4 regions of the Chromobacterium sp. FG22 genome follow, and region 3 is predicted to be linked to each of the others. Evidence: predicted binding sites of a transcription regulator. Region 3 holds the regulator's gene; each other region holds the start of a gene.
What was found. The regulator sigma-54, encoded in region 3, starts transcription at its own class of promoters, with help from an activator protein. The targets are predictions, from matches to a motif close to CTGGCACGCTTCATGCTT.

Region 1: a site for sigma-54 is predicted at 1,306-1,323, ahead of ACODSD_RS10410 (ANTAR domain-containing response regulator). Genes of this name have one in related genera too.
Region 2: a site for sigma-54 is predicted at 1,221-1,238, ahead of glnA (glutamate--ammonia ligase). Genes of this name have one in related genera too.
Region 4: a site for sigma-54 is predicted at 1,284-1,301, ahead of ACODSD_RS12460 (pilin). Genes of this name have one in related genera too.

Annotation. Positions count from the first base shown of each region.
Region 1 covers NZ_JBMDJX010000008.1:141,737-144,845, forward strand. Annotated here, with positions in the region: gene ACODSD_RS10405 (glycoside hydrolase family 19 protein) at 1-1,025, shown strand, start outside; gene ACODSD_RS10410 (ANTAR domain-containing response regulator) at 1,356-1,946, shown strand; gene ACODSD_RS10415 (CmpA/NrtA family ABC transporter substrate-binding protein) at 1,963-3,060, shown strand.
Region 2 covers NZ_JBMDJX010000021.1:34,124-37,232, reverse strand. Annotated here, with positions in the region: gene aroE (shikimate dehydrogenase) at 1-300, opposite strand, end outside; gene ACODSD_RS18380 (rhodanese-like domain-containing protein) at 494-946, opposite strand; gene glnA (glutamate--ammonia ligase) at 1,296-2,714, shown strand; gene ACODSD_RS18370 (DUF4124 domain-containing protein) at 2,826-3,109, shown strand, end outside.
Region 3 covers NZ_JBMDJX010000004.1:54,238-57,346, reverse strand. Annotated here, with positions in the region: gene hprK (HPr(Ser) kinase/phosphatase) at 1-54, opposite strand, end outside; gene ptsN (PTS IIA-like nitrogen regulatory protein PtsN) at 47-508, opposite strand; gene hpf (ribosome hibernation-promoting factor, HPF/YfiA family) at 630-944, opposite strand; gene ACODSD_RS05270 (RNA polymerase factor sigma-54) at 1,012-2,433, opposite strand; gene lptB (LPS export ABC transporter ATP-binding protein) at 2,437-3,109, opposite strand, start outside.
Region 4 covers NZ_JBMDJX010000011.1:10,139-13,247, reverse strand. Annotated here, with positions in the region: gene ACODSD_RS12470 (PglL family O-oligosaccharyltransferase) at 1-326, opposite strand, end outside; gene ACODSD_RS12465 (pilin) at 374-811, opposite strand; gene ACODSD_RS12460 (pilin) at 827-1,246, opposite strand; gene ACODSD_RS12455 (adenosylmethionine--8-amino-7-oxononanoate transaminase) at 1,442-2,794, shown strand; gene ACODSD_RS12450 (hypothetical protein) at 2,897-3,109, shown strand, end outside.

The DNA of each region.
Region 1 (3,109 bases), on a different contig from region 3:
TCAAAGCCTCGATCCGCACCCTGCCCAACGCCCAGGTGGAACAAGTGACCCCCGGCCGCGCCGCCAACCCGCTGAACGTGCGCCGGGTGGAGCGCCTGCTGCCTGCCACCAAGTGGGAGTATTACTTCTCCCGCCGCGACGCCAGCTACAGCTACCAGCGCTTCTTGCAGGCCATCGCCAAGTTCCCCGCCATCTGCGACGACTACGGCGACGGCCGCGACGGCGACGCCATCTGCCGCCACAGCCTGGCCACCATGTTCGCCCACTTCGCTCAGGAAACCGGCGACCACAACCGCAGCGACACGGTGCCGGAATGGCGGCAAGGCCTGAAATACCTGCGCGAAATGGGCTGCGCCGAAACCGGCCCCGGCTGCGGCTACAACACCGAATGCGCCGATCCGGTGTTCAACAAGGTGTGGACCTGCGGCAAAAACGCCGACGGCAGCTGGAAAAAGTACTTCGGCCGCGGCGCCAAGCAGCTGTCCTACAACTACAACTACGGCCCCTTCTCCCAAGCCATGCACGACGGCGACCAATCCGTGCTGCTGAAGAACCCGGACCTGGTGGCCTCCACTTGGCTCAACCTGAGCTCGGCCACCTTCTTCTTCGTCTTCCCGCAGCCGCCCAAGCCGTCGATGCTGCATGTGCTGGACGGCACTTGGATGCCCAACGCCGCGGACAAGGCCGCCGGCGCCGGCAACAACTTCGCCACCACCATCCAGATCATCAACGCCGAGTGCGGCGGCGGCACCGAGCGCCAGGCGGCGCAGAACCGCATCGATTACTACCGCCAGTTCGCCAAGGACCTGGGCTGGGACTACGGCAACGAGCAGCTGTCCTGCGCCAATATGCAGCGCTTCAGCGCCGCCAGCTCCGCCGCCTACAACATCTATTGGGAAAAGGACTGGAAATGGGGCAATGACTACAAATGCCAGCTGGTGAACTACCAGACCCCGTACAGCGCGCTGCAAGCCGGCAACTACCAGCGCTGCGTCGAGGACAACTGGAACGTCAAACTCAAATGAAATCGGCCGGCTCCGCTCGCGCGGGGCCGGCCTCGCCAACGACTGTTGTTCACCCGTGTTTCACCTCCTGTCCATTGGCCTTGTCTCCGCTCCACGATAAGAGCGGCTAACAAACCCCTGATGCTGCGTTGCGCCGACTTGTCGTACTCAAGTACTGCCTGCGTCGGCACGCCTTGCCTCAGCCGTAAAACTGATTTTTGTTAGCCACTCTAAGACATCGCGGCTAAACGCCGCGTCAATCCGGCCGCATCCTCGCTAAAAATCGCGTCAAGAATTCCCTTGGGCACGGCGCTTGCTTCAGCCAAGCCGTCCCTTCTCCCCGGTGCCGCAATGTCTACGCCTCCGCCGCTGCGCCTGCTGCTGGTCAACGACCACGCCAAAACCATCGCCTCGCTGCGCCAGGCGCTGGCGCGCGCCGGCTACGCCGTCGTCGCCGAAGTGGACGGCGCCGCCGCGCTGCTGCAGGCGGTGGAGCGGCTGCGGCCGGACGTGGTGATCGTGGACACCGAATCCCCGTCGCGCGACACCCTGGAACAACTGGCGCTGCTGGGCGAGATCGCGCCGCACCCGGTGGTGATGTTCGCCGACCAGGGCGACCTGCCCACCATAGAAGCCGCGGTCCACGCCGGCGTGGCGGCCTATGTGGTGGACCAGGCCGACGCGGCGCGGCTGGCGCCCATCATCGACCTGGCCCGCGCCCGCTTCGCCGAGGACGCCCGGCTGCGACAGCGGCTGGCGGTGGCGGAACAGCAACTGGCCGAACGCAAGCTGATCGAGCGCGCCAAGGGCATTCTGATGGACAAGCGCCGGCTCAGCGAAAACGACGCCTACCAAGCGCTGCGCCGGCAGGCGATGCGCGAGGGCCTGCGCGTCGCCGATCTCGCCCGACAACTGATCCAGGCCGCCGAACTGCTAGGCTGAGCCGCGAGGAAATCCCATGACCGTCCCCCACCGCCTGCGCCTGGGCTATCTGCCGCTGACCGACAGCGCGCCGCTGATCGTCGCGCGCCAGCTCGGCCTGGACCGCCGCCACGGCCTGGAACTGGAATTGCTGCGCCAGCCTTCGTGGAGCGCGGTGCGCGACAAGCTGCTGGACGGCCGCCTGCACGCCGCCGCGGCGCTGTACGGTCTGGCCTACGGCATGCAGCTGGGCCTCGCCGGCCCGCAAGCGGACATGGCGCTGCTGATGACGCTGAACCAGAACGGCCAGGCCATCACCCTCAGCCACCCGTTGGCCGACGCTCTGGCCGCGGCGCCGCAGCAGGCCTTGCCGCGCCGCGTCCGCCAAGGCGGCGCGCCGCTGACGCTGGCCCACACCTTTCCCGCCGGCACCCACGCGTTGTGGCTCAATTACTGGCTGGCGGCGCAAGGCCTGGACCCGCTGCGCGACGCGCGCCTGGTGGTGATTCCGCCGCCGCAGATGGGCGCGGCGCTGGAAGCCGGCCAGCTGGACGGTTTTTGCGCCGGCGAGCCCTGGCACCAGCAGGCGGCGGCGCGCCAGGCCGGCCGCATCGCCGTCGCCAGCGGCGAGATCTGGCCCGGCCACCCGGAAAAAGCCCTGCTCTGCCGCCGTGGTTTCGCGCAAGAAGAACCGGCCGCCGCCGCCGCGCTGATCATGGCGCTGCTGGAAGCCTGCCGCTGGCTGGAGCACGGCGAAAACCGCCGCCAGGCGGCGCGCTGGCTGGCGCGGCCGGAGCATATCGCCCTGCCGGAAACGCTGATCGCCGCCACCCTGCCCTCGGCCGCCGCCGGCGCGTCGGCGCTGCGCTTCTTCGACCAGGGCCGGGTCAACTATCCCTATCCGTCCGACGGCGTCTGGTTCATCGACCAGTTCCGGCGCTGGGGCTGGCTGCGCGGCGACGAGGACGCGCAGGCCGTGGCCGCCGCGGTGAGCCAGAGCCGGCTTTACCGGCAGGCGGCGGACGCGCTGGGCCTGCCCGCGCCGGCCCGGCCGCAGCGCCGCAGCCGGCTGTGCGACGGCGTGGAGTGGGACGGGCGGCCGCGCTACCCGGCGACGGAGCGTCTGCTTGATTAAGCCCCGCATGTTGCAACGCACAAACTCAGTGCGCGGCCGGCTATTTTCG
Region 2 (3,109 bases), on a different contig from region 3:
GTTGTCGCCGTAGATCTTGCCGTCGCGGAAGCACAGGGTATTGACCGCCTCCGCCGCGCGGGCGCGCTCGGTCAGCTCATTGGCGAAACGGTAGGCGTCGCCCTTGAACGGCAGCGTGATATTGAGGCCCTTGCCGCCTGCGGAGACGAACTCGGCCACCACCTCGTTGAAACGCCCCAGTTCGGCGAACAACTTGTCGTAAGCGATATCCTGGCCGGTGGCCGTCGCGAATTCGTTATGGATGAACGGCGACTGGCTGTGCGAAACAGGGTTGCCGATAACGGCGTAACGGTCGGTCATGAGTCAGCTTTCCAAGATTTGGCTATGTTTTCGGTATTCGGATAGAGAGTGGCTAACAAAGCCCCGGCGCCGCGTCGCGCTTGGCTTTGTTGGCGGCTCTCGTCGCGTCCGCGCCGCCCTGCCGGCGGCGCTATGACACTTTGCCGTGGAATACGCCAAACTTCAACCACGACGTCACCGCGCCGGCCCCGGCTCAGCCTTGTTGCCAGGGCAGGCCGCGCGCTTTCCAGCCGCCCACGGTGTTGCGGTGGCCGTCGGCGTCCTTGTCGCCCTCAAACCCCTCCAGCACGTTGTAGGCTTCGGTGTAACCGGCGGCGGCGGCCATGCGCGCCGCTTCGTCCGAGCGCACGCCGGAACGGCACATCAGCATCAGCACGCCGTCCTTGGGCAGCATGTCCTGCAATTGCTCGATGAAACGCGGATTGGGCTGCATGCCGGGAAAGCTCCGCCACTCCAGCCGCTGGGCATAGGGCACCACGCCGACGAACTGCCATTCCGCCGCGCTGCGCACGTCCAGCAGCACCGCTTCCGGCATCGCCTGCTTCAGCTGGTGCGCTTCCTGCGGCGTCAAGGCGCCGCGATAGGGCAAGCCCTGTTCTTCCGCCCGGCGCTGCGCCTGTTGCAATAGCCGCGTCATCTGATCCATGCAAGCTCTCCCCGCGGCCCGGCCGCCTTGTCGAACCGCCGACACCCCTTGACGCTGCGCCGGCCGGCCTCAGCGTCTTAGCGGGGTTTTGTCAGCCGCTCTCGTTACCTTATATACGGAATATACGGATTATCCATATCGACGAAGACGGCCGCAATGCCGTCAACGCCCTGTTTTGGTGCATAAGCCGAATCCAGGCACCACCCTGGTTCATTCAACTCCGCTAGCGCCCGGTTTTGGGCTATGACACAATGGAATCTCAGCGATTTCATAGCTGGCACGCTTAATGCTTAAGAGCCTGCCATCCACTCATTCGCACATGATGCATGTAGCCTTTCAGGAGAAAACCATGGCGGTTGCAGACGTAGTCAAGCTGATTACCGAAAATGATGTCAAGTTCATCGACCTGCGCTTTACCGATACCCGCGGCAAAGAACAACACGTGTCGATTCCGGCCCATGTGCTGCTGGACGATCCGGACGCATGGTTCGAACACGGCCACGCTTTCGACGGTTCCTCGATCGCGGGCTGGAAAGGCATCCAGGCATCCGACATGCTGCTGATGGCCGACCCGGCCACCGCCCGCATCGACCCGTTCTACGACGAACCCACCGTCTTCCTGCACTGCGATGTGATCGATCCGGCCGACGGCAAGGGCTACGACCGCGACCCGCGCTCCATCGCCAAACGCGCCGAAGCCTATCTTAAGGCTTCCGGCCTGGGCGACACCGCCTATTTCGGCCCGGAACCGGAATTCTTCATCTTCGACAGCGTGACCTGGGGCACAGACATGTCCGGCTGCTTCGTCAAGATCAAGGCCGAAGAAGCCGCCTGGGCTTCCGCCGAAGAGTTCGAAGGCGGCAATATGGGCCACCGCCCGGGCATCAAGGGCGGTTACTTCCCGGTGCCGCCGGTGGATTCCTCGCAAGACATCCGCTCCGCCATGGTGCTGCTGCTCGAAGAGCTGGGCATCCCGGTGGAAGTGCACCACCACGAAGTGGCCACCGCCGGCCAGAACGAGATCGGCACCAGGTTCAGCACCCTGACCCAGCGCGCGGACTGGACCCAGATCCTGAAATACGTGGTGCACAACGTGGCCCACAGCTACGGCAAGACCGCCACCTTCATGCCCAAGCCCATCGTCGGCGACAACGGCTCCGGCATGCACGTGCACCAGTCCATCTGGAAGGACGGCAAGAACCTGTTCGCCGGCGACGGCTACGCCGGCCTGTCCGAAACCGCGCTCTACTACATCGGCGGCATCATCAAGCACGCCAAGGCGCTGAACGCGATCACCAACCCGGGCACCAACTCTTACAAACGCCTGGTGCCGCACTATGAAGCGCCGGTGAAGCTGGCCTACTCCGCCAAGAACCGCTCCGCGTCCATCCGCATTCCGCATGTGGCCAGCCCCAAAGGCCGCCGCATCGAAGCGCGCTTCCCGGACCCCTTGGCCAACCCCTATCTGTGCTTCTCCGCTCTGCTGATGGCCGGCCTGGACGGCATCCAGAACAAGATCCACCCGGGCGACGCCGCGGACAAGAACCTGTACGATTTGCCGCCGGAAGAAGACAAGCTGATCCCGACCGTGTGCGCCAGCCTGGACGAGGCGCTGGCCGCTCTGGACAAGGACCGCGAGTTCCTGACCCGCGGCGGCGTGTTCTCCAATGACTGGATCGACGCCTACATCGAGCTGAAGATGCAGGAGGTCAACCTGACCCGCATGACCACCCATCCGGTGGAATTCGCGATGTATTACTCGCTGTAATACCGGCGCATGGAAAAACGGCAGCCTCCGGGCTGCCGTTTTCATATATGACTTGTCCGGCGGATTTGCATATCATTGCAGAGCTGAAACCCGGAACTCGACACGCCGCCCATGAAAACTCTATCGCTTTGTCTCTTGCTGTTGCTGAGCGCCTCCGCTCACGCCACCGTTTACAAGTACGTGGACAAAGACGGCAACGTCACTTTCACCAATGTGCCGATACGCGGCGCGCAGGCGATCCGGCTCAACCCGCTCTCCTCCTATCCCAGCCAGCACAAGAAAAGCGCCTCCCCCGCCAATAGCAGCGGCGGCAACGGAGACGCCAAGCCCTCCGGCAGCTACCCCAGCGTCGATCCCGGCACCCAGAAGCAGCGCGACAACGGCCGCCGCAAGAT
Region 3 (3,109 bases):
GTTGAGCTTCTGCTGGTTTTCCTGGTACAGCCGGCGGACGCTGATGCTAGGCATTGGGCACCCAATTATTGAGCAGCTGATAGAGCTCGTCGCGCAGGGGGATGCCCAGCATCTGCTCGCGCATCTGGCGGCTGGAGAATAGCTGCGCCAGTTCGGACAGCACTTGCAGGTGCAGGTCCGTGGCCTGTTCCGGCACCAGCAGCACGAACAGGCACTGCACCGGCTTGCCGTCGGGCGCGTCGAAGGGAATCGGGGTCTTCAGACGGATGAACACGCCCATCGCGTCCTTGAGGCCGCGCGCGCGGCCGTGCGGAATCGCCACTCCCTGGCCAAGGCCGGTGGAGCCGAGCTTTTCGCGGGCGAACAGGCAATCGAAGATTTCGCTGCGCGCGATGCCCCGGGTATTTTCAACCAAGAGGCCGACTTGCTCGAACACGCGCTTCTTGCTGGCGACGTCCAGATCCAGCAGGACGTGTTCGGGTGTCAGGATTTTGCCGATGAGGTTCATATTGGATTATGCATGCGGCTGAGAAAAACCCGGCAATTCTACGTTGCCTTGATAGTACTGAAAACGGGCAAGTGCAAAGAAAAGCGGGAACCCGCAGGCCCCCGCCTTCCAATTCAAGGGATTACAGGCTGGCTTCAGGCGCCGGAGCACGGTGTTCAGACTGCTTTTCCTTGTGTTTCAGCACTTGACGGTCCAGCTTGTCGATCAGCAGATCGATGGCGGCGTACATATCGGATTCGGTGGCTTCCACGTGGATGTCCTTGCCGGACAGATGCACGTTGACTTCGGCCTTTTGCACCAGTTTATCAACAGACAGAGTAACGGAAATGTCGATCACATGGTCGACATGTCGAGTAACGCGCTCCATTTTGGTTTCAACGTATTCGCGCAGGGCGGGAGTTACTTCCAGATGCAGTCCAGTTACTTTGAGGTTCATACCCTAGCTCCTTCTGGTGTTGACAGTCCGGTCGGGTCGGCCGGATCGCTGTATTCCGCCGCCTGGGTCACAGCGTCTTGCGCTGGTTGACCGGCGGTATCTGCATGGCTTCACGATACTTGGCTATCGTGCGTCTGGCAACTTGTATTCCCTGTTTGGCCAGCGCTTCGACCAGGGCGCTGTCGGACAGCGGTTTGCTCGGCGATTCGGCGTCGATCAGGCTGCGGATGTGGGCCTTGATCGCGGTGGCGGAGCACTCGCCGCCGCTGTCGGTTTCCAGCGCGCTGCCGAAGAAATACTTGAGCTCGAACAGGCCGCGCGGGCAGAGCAGGTATTTCTGGGTGGTGACCCGGGACACCGTGGATTCATGCAGGCCCAGCTCGTCCGCGATGTCGCGCAGAATCAGCGGGCGCATGGCCACTTCGCCGTGTTCAAAGAACGATTGCTGCCGTTCAACGATAGCTTCCGCCACTTTCAGGATAGTGTCAAATCGCTGCTGGATGTTCTTCACCAGCCATTTGGCCTCCTGCAGCCGCGAGGACATTTCGCCGTTGCCGCCGCGGTTTTCCGCCAGCAGCCGCGCGTACATCTGGTTGACGCGCAAGCGAGGCACGGCACCGCCGTTGAGGGCGGCCACCCAGCGTCCCTTGCGTTTTCTGACCGAGACGTCGGGGATCACGTACTGGGTGTCGCTGGCGCCGAAACCGGCGGTGGGGCGGGGGTTGAGGCGGGCGATCAGCGCCTGGGCGGCGCGCAGCGCGGCGTCGTCCACGCCCAGCTGTTTTTTCAGCCGGGTGTAGTCGCGGTTGCCCAGCAGGGCCAGGTGGTCGCGGACGATGGCCAGCGCCAAGCCGCGCTGCGGCTCGTCCGGGTCCAGCCGCTGCAATTGCAGCGCCAGCGCTTCCGGCAAGGAGCGCGCGCCGACGCCGGGCGGGTCGAACTGCTGCAGCAGGCGCAGGCCTATCATCAGCTCGTCGGCCTCGATTTCCAGTTCCAGCGGCAGGTGGCTGGCGATGTCTTCCAGCGTCTGGCCCAGATAGCCGTCGTCGTCCAGCTCTTCAATCAGCAGCTGGACGATGGCCTGATCGCGCGTAGGCAGCGCCACTTCGCCCAACTGCGCCAGCAGGTGCTCGCGCAGGCTGATAGGACAGGGCACGTTCAGCATCGGGTCCAGCTCGTCGTCGCCGTCGCCGCGGCGTCCGCCGCTGCCCCAGTCGCTCAGTTCGCCGGTCTCCGCGCCGCGTTCGCCGTCGTCGCCGGAGGCGTCGTCGCGGCTTTCCGCCGGGGCCTCCGGTTCCTGGGCGGCGGCGTCCGGCGCCTCGCCCTGCGGCGCTTCGTCGCCGCGCTCCAGCAAGGGATTGTCCAGCAAGAAGCGCTCGACTTCGGTCTGCAGGTCGAGGGTGGACATCTGCAGCAGCTTGATCGATTGCTGCAGTTGCGGCGTCAGGGTCAGCTGCTGCGATACCTTGAGCTGAAGTGTCTGTTTCATCGCTTACAGGTGGAAGTGTTCGCCAAGGTAAACTTCGCGCACCTTCTCGTTGTTGACCAGTTCTTCCGGCTCGCCGGAGGCGAGCACCGAGCCTTCGCTGATGATGTAGGCGCGGTCGCAGATGCGCAGGGTTTCACGCACATTGTGGTCGGTGATCAGCACGCCGATGCCGCGTTCCTTCAGGAAGGAGATGATTTTCTGGATGTCGATCACCGCGATCGGATCGACGCCGGCGAAGGGTTCGTCCAGCAGGATGAAGCGCGGCCGGGTGGCCAGCACGCGGGCGATCTCCACGCGGCGGCGTTCGCCGCCGGACAGCGACAGCGCGCTGCTGTCGCGCAGGTGGCCGATATTGAGGTCGTCCAGCAGCAGGTCCAGTTCCTTGTCCAGTTCCTTGCCTTTGAGGCCGGACACTTCCAGGATGGCGGCGATGTTCTCCTCCACCGTCATGCGGCGGAAGATGGAGGCTTCCTGCGGCAGATAGCCGAGGCCCAGGCGCGCGCGCTGGTGGATGGGGTAGTGGGTGATCACCTGATCGTCCAGGCGAATCTCGCCGTCGTCGGCGCCGATCAGGCCGACGATCATGTAGAAGCTGGTGGTCTTGCCGGCGCCGTTGGGGCCGAGCAGGCCCACCACTTCGCCGCTGGCGATTTCCAGCGCCACGTCCTTGACCACG
Region 4 (3,109 bases), on a different contig from region 3:
AGATTATCGGCATCCGATATACTGAGACAACTTCTAAGCAAAATAGAAAACAGGGCCAACCCAATAAACAATAGTGCTAAGTAGCCATAAAAACTGGAATGCAACACAGAAAAAGCAAGCACAAGTAGGACCAGTTCAAGCCACGAAACAAGGACTCTATCAATATTCAATAGACACAAGCCACACATGGCCACACCAAGAAGCGCAAGTGCAGAAGCATCAGAAAACCAATCCGGAAGTGGCGCATAACGCAGCCAACTTAAAAATGGGGCAGAAACTGATAGGGCAATAAAAAAATAAACTAATATCTTTATATTTTTATTCATAATAAAAGGGTGCCTTTCGGCACCCCCATTTCAACAAAAATTAAACATCAGTTACCAGCTCGGCAGTTTGCTGGCAACCATTGATCTTTAACACCATTGGAACTCGCCTTCGCACAAATCCATATAATCGACCCTCCTGATGCAGAGGGAGTCAAAGTCAATTTATTGTTAGTAGAGTCCACAAGTGTCGTACTGTACGTCACAGTAAGCACCCCACTAGCACCGACAGAAAGGTCAGTCACCGAATTACCCGTAATAGTAGTTTGCAATCCAGCAGAGGCATTGCTTGTCGGAAATGAGCCATTTGAAGCATAGTACTCTGCCACAGCAGTTTTTGCAGCAGAAGCCAGACTCAGACCCTCAGAAACTCTGGCCCGCTTCGTGTAGTCCTGATAAGCGGGAATGGCAATCGCGGCGAGAATACCAATGATAGCAACAACTATCATCAGCTCGATAAGAGTAAAACCTTGTTGGGATTTTTGCATTGAAAGCTCCATTCATTAATGGCAAGACGAAGGCACATATTGAGCATAAGCCGCATCAGTAGAGCACGACCACGCTATAGTACCACTACTCACTACTGGGGTAAAAACTACAGACAAACCAGAGACCACACTATTATTAAACAGCACAGTCACCGTACTGACTCCGCTACTGACTCCGACCTGCACATTACTGACATAATTTCCCGCCAAAGTATCAGGCAAACCCGCACTGGCATTGGTGCTTGGCCAAGTATTGCCCGCCAGATAGAATTCAGACACCGAGGTCTTTGCTTGATCCGCATAAGTCAGACCTTCCGCCACCTTGGCTCGAATCGTATAATTCTGATAAGCCGGAATCGCAATCGCCGCCAAAATACCGATAATAGCGACAACAATCATTAGTTCAATCAAGGTAAAACCAGCCGCCTTCCTCATTGCTCGGCTCCAAGGCTTGTTTTATAGGGTGTGGCTTATGCAGAAATCATGCCACCCCCTCTTCCACTCCCATTCCAATCAATCTGACAGGCATCAACAGCGCAACAAGTAGAAATGTGACGTTTTTGGTCAGTCCGCTGCCTTCGCCCTCCCTGTGATAGCATCGAATGCTTAGTCTGAATACATAGAACAGATATGAGTGATAACCAAGACTGGCTGCAACGCAGCTTCAACACCGTCTGGCACCCCTGCACCCAGATGAAGCGCCACGAGGCTTTGCCCATCGTGCCCATCGCCAGCGCCGACGGCGTCTGGCTGAGCGACTTCGACGGCAAGCGTTATCTGGACGGAGTCAGCTCCTGGTGGGTCAATTTGTTTGGCCATGGTCAGCCTCGGATCAAGCAGGCGATCAAGGATCAGCTGGACAAGCTGGAGCACGTGATGTTGGCGGGCTTTACGCATCAGCCCGTGGTGGAGTTGTCGGAACGTCTGGCCAAGCTCAGCGGCCTGGCCCACGTGTTCTATGGATCCGACGGCGCCAGCGCCACGGAAATTGCGCTCAAGATGAGCTTCCACTATTGGCGCAACCAGGGGCAAGCGGACAAGACCCGCTTCATCAGCCTGGAAAACAGTTACCACGGCGAAACCGTCGGCGCCCTGGCCGTGACCGACGTTCCCTTGTTTTCCAACACTTACGCCGGCTTGCTGAAGCCGAGCCTGCGCGCGCCGTCTCCGGACGCCCGCCGCGCGCAACCCGGAGAAAGCGCGGCCGATGCCGCGCTCAAAGCGATCCAGGCGCTGGAAAGCCTGCTGGCCAAACACGCGGGGGAAGTGGCTGCCGTCATCGTGGAGCCCTTGGTTCAAGGCGCGGCCGGGATGGCGATGTACGATCCGCTGTATCTGAGCGAGCTGCGCCAGCTGTGCGATCAATATCAGGTGCACTTGATCGCCGATGAGATCGCCGTCGGCTTTGGCCGGACCGGCAGTCTGTTCGCCTATCAGCAAGCCGACATCACGCCGGACTTTCTCTGTCTGTCCAAAGGCATTACCGGCGGCTTCCTGCCGCTCTCCTGCGTGTTGACCAGCCATCCGATTTACCAGGCCTTCTATCACGATGACGTCACCCGCGGTTTCTTGCATTCGCACAGCTATACCGGCAATGCGCTGGCCTGCGCCGCGGCCCTGGCGGTGCTGGATATCTTTGCGGAGGAAGATGTTCTGGCCGTCAACGCCGCCAAGGCCCAGCGCTTCAACGCGCAGATGGCTGCCTTGCGGGCACGGCCGGATGTCAGGGATTTCCGTCACCGCGGCATGATCTGGGCCTTCGAGGTCGACACCGCTCGAGCCGATTTCGCCCAGGCCTGCTTTGCCGCGATGCTGCGCCGCGGATGCCTGCTGCGTCCGATCGGCAACACCGTTTACTTCATGCCGCCCTACTCGATCACCGACGAGGAAATGGCTTTCCTGATCGCCGCCACCGAAGCCACGCTGGAGGAACTGGCGCGCGCATCCAACACCGCCGACGGCCAAAGCATCGCTTTGCCGTGATCCTCCTTGCCATGGCGGGGTGAGTGCCCATAGCATGCGATTTGGCAAGATTTACATTGTGAATCGCCTTGCATGCCGCCGCTCATCCTGCCAGAACAAACTATGGATCCTCTGCTGATAGATACTCAACCGGATAGTGTGGCGGCATGGCTGGAGCGGCTGCCCTTCACCGACCTGCCCGAATGCGGACGCTTATTGAGCCAGTCCCTGCAAAATCTGTCCCGGGTTCCGCTGGACGGCCATTTGCGCCACAAGCTGCTGAAGCTGTATCTAAAAGCGGTGGACCGCTATTATCCGCTGCTGGAAAACGAGATT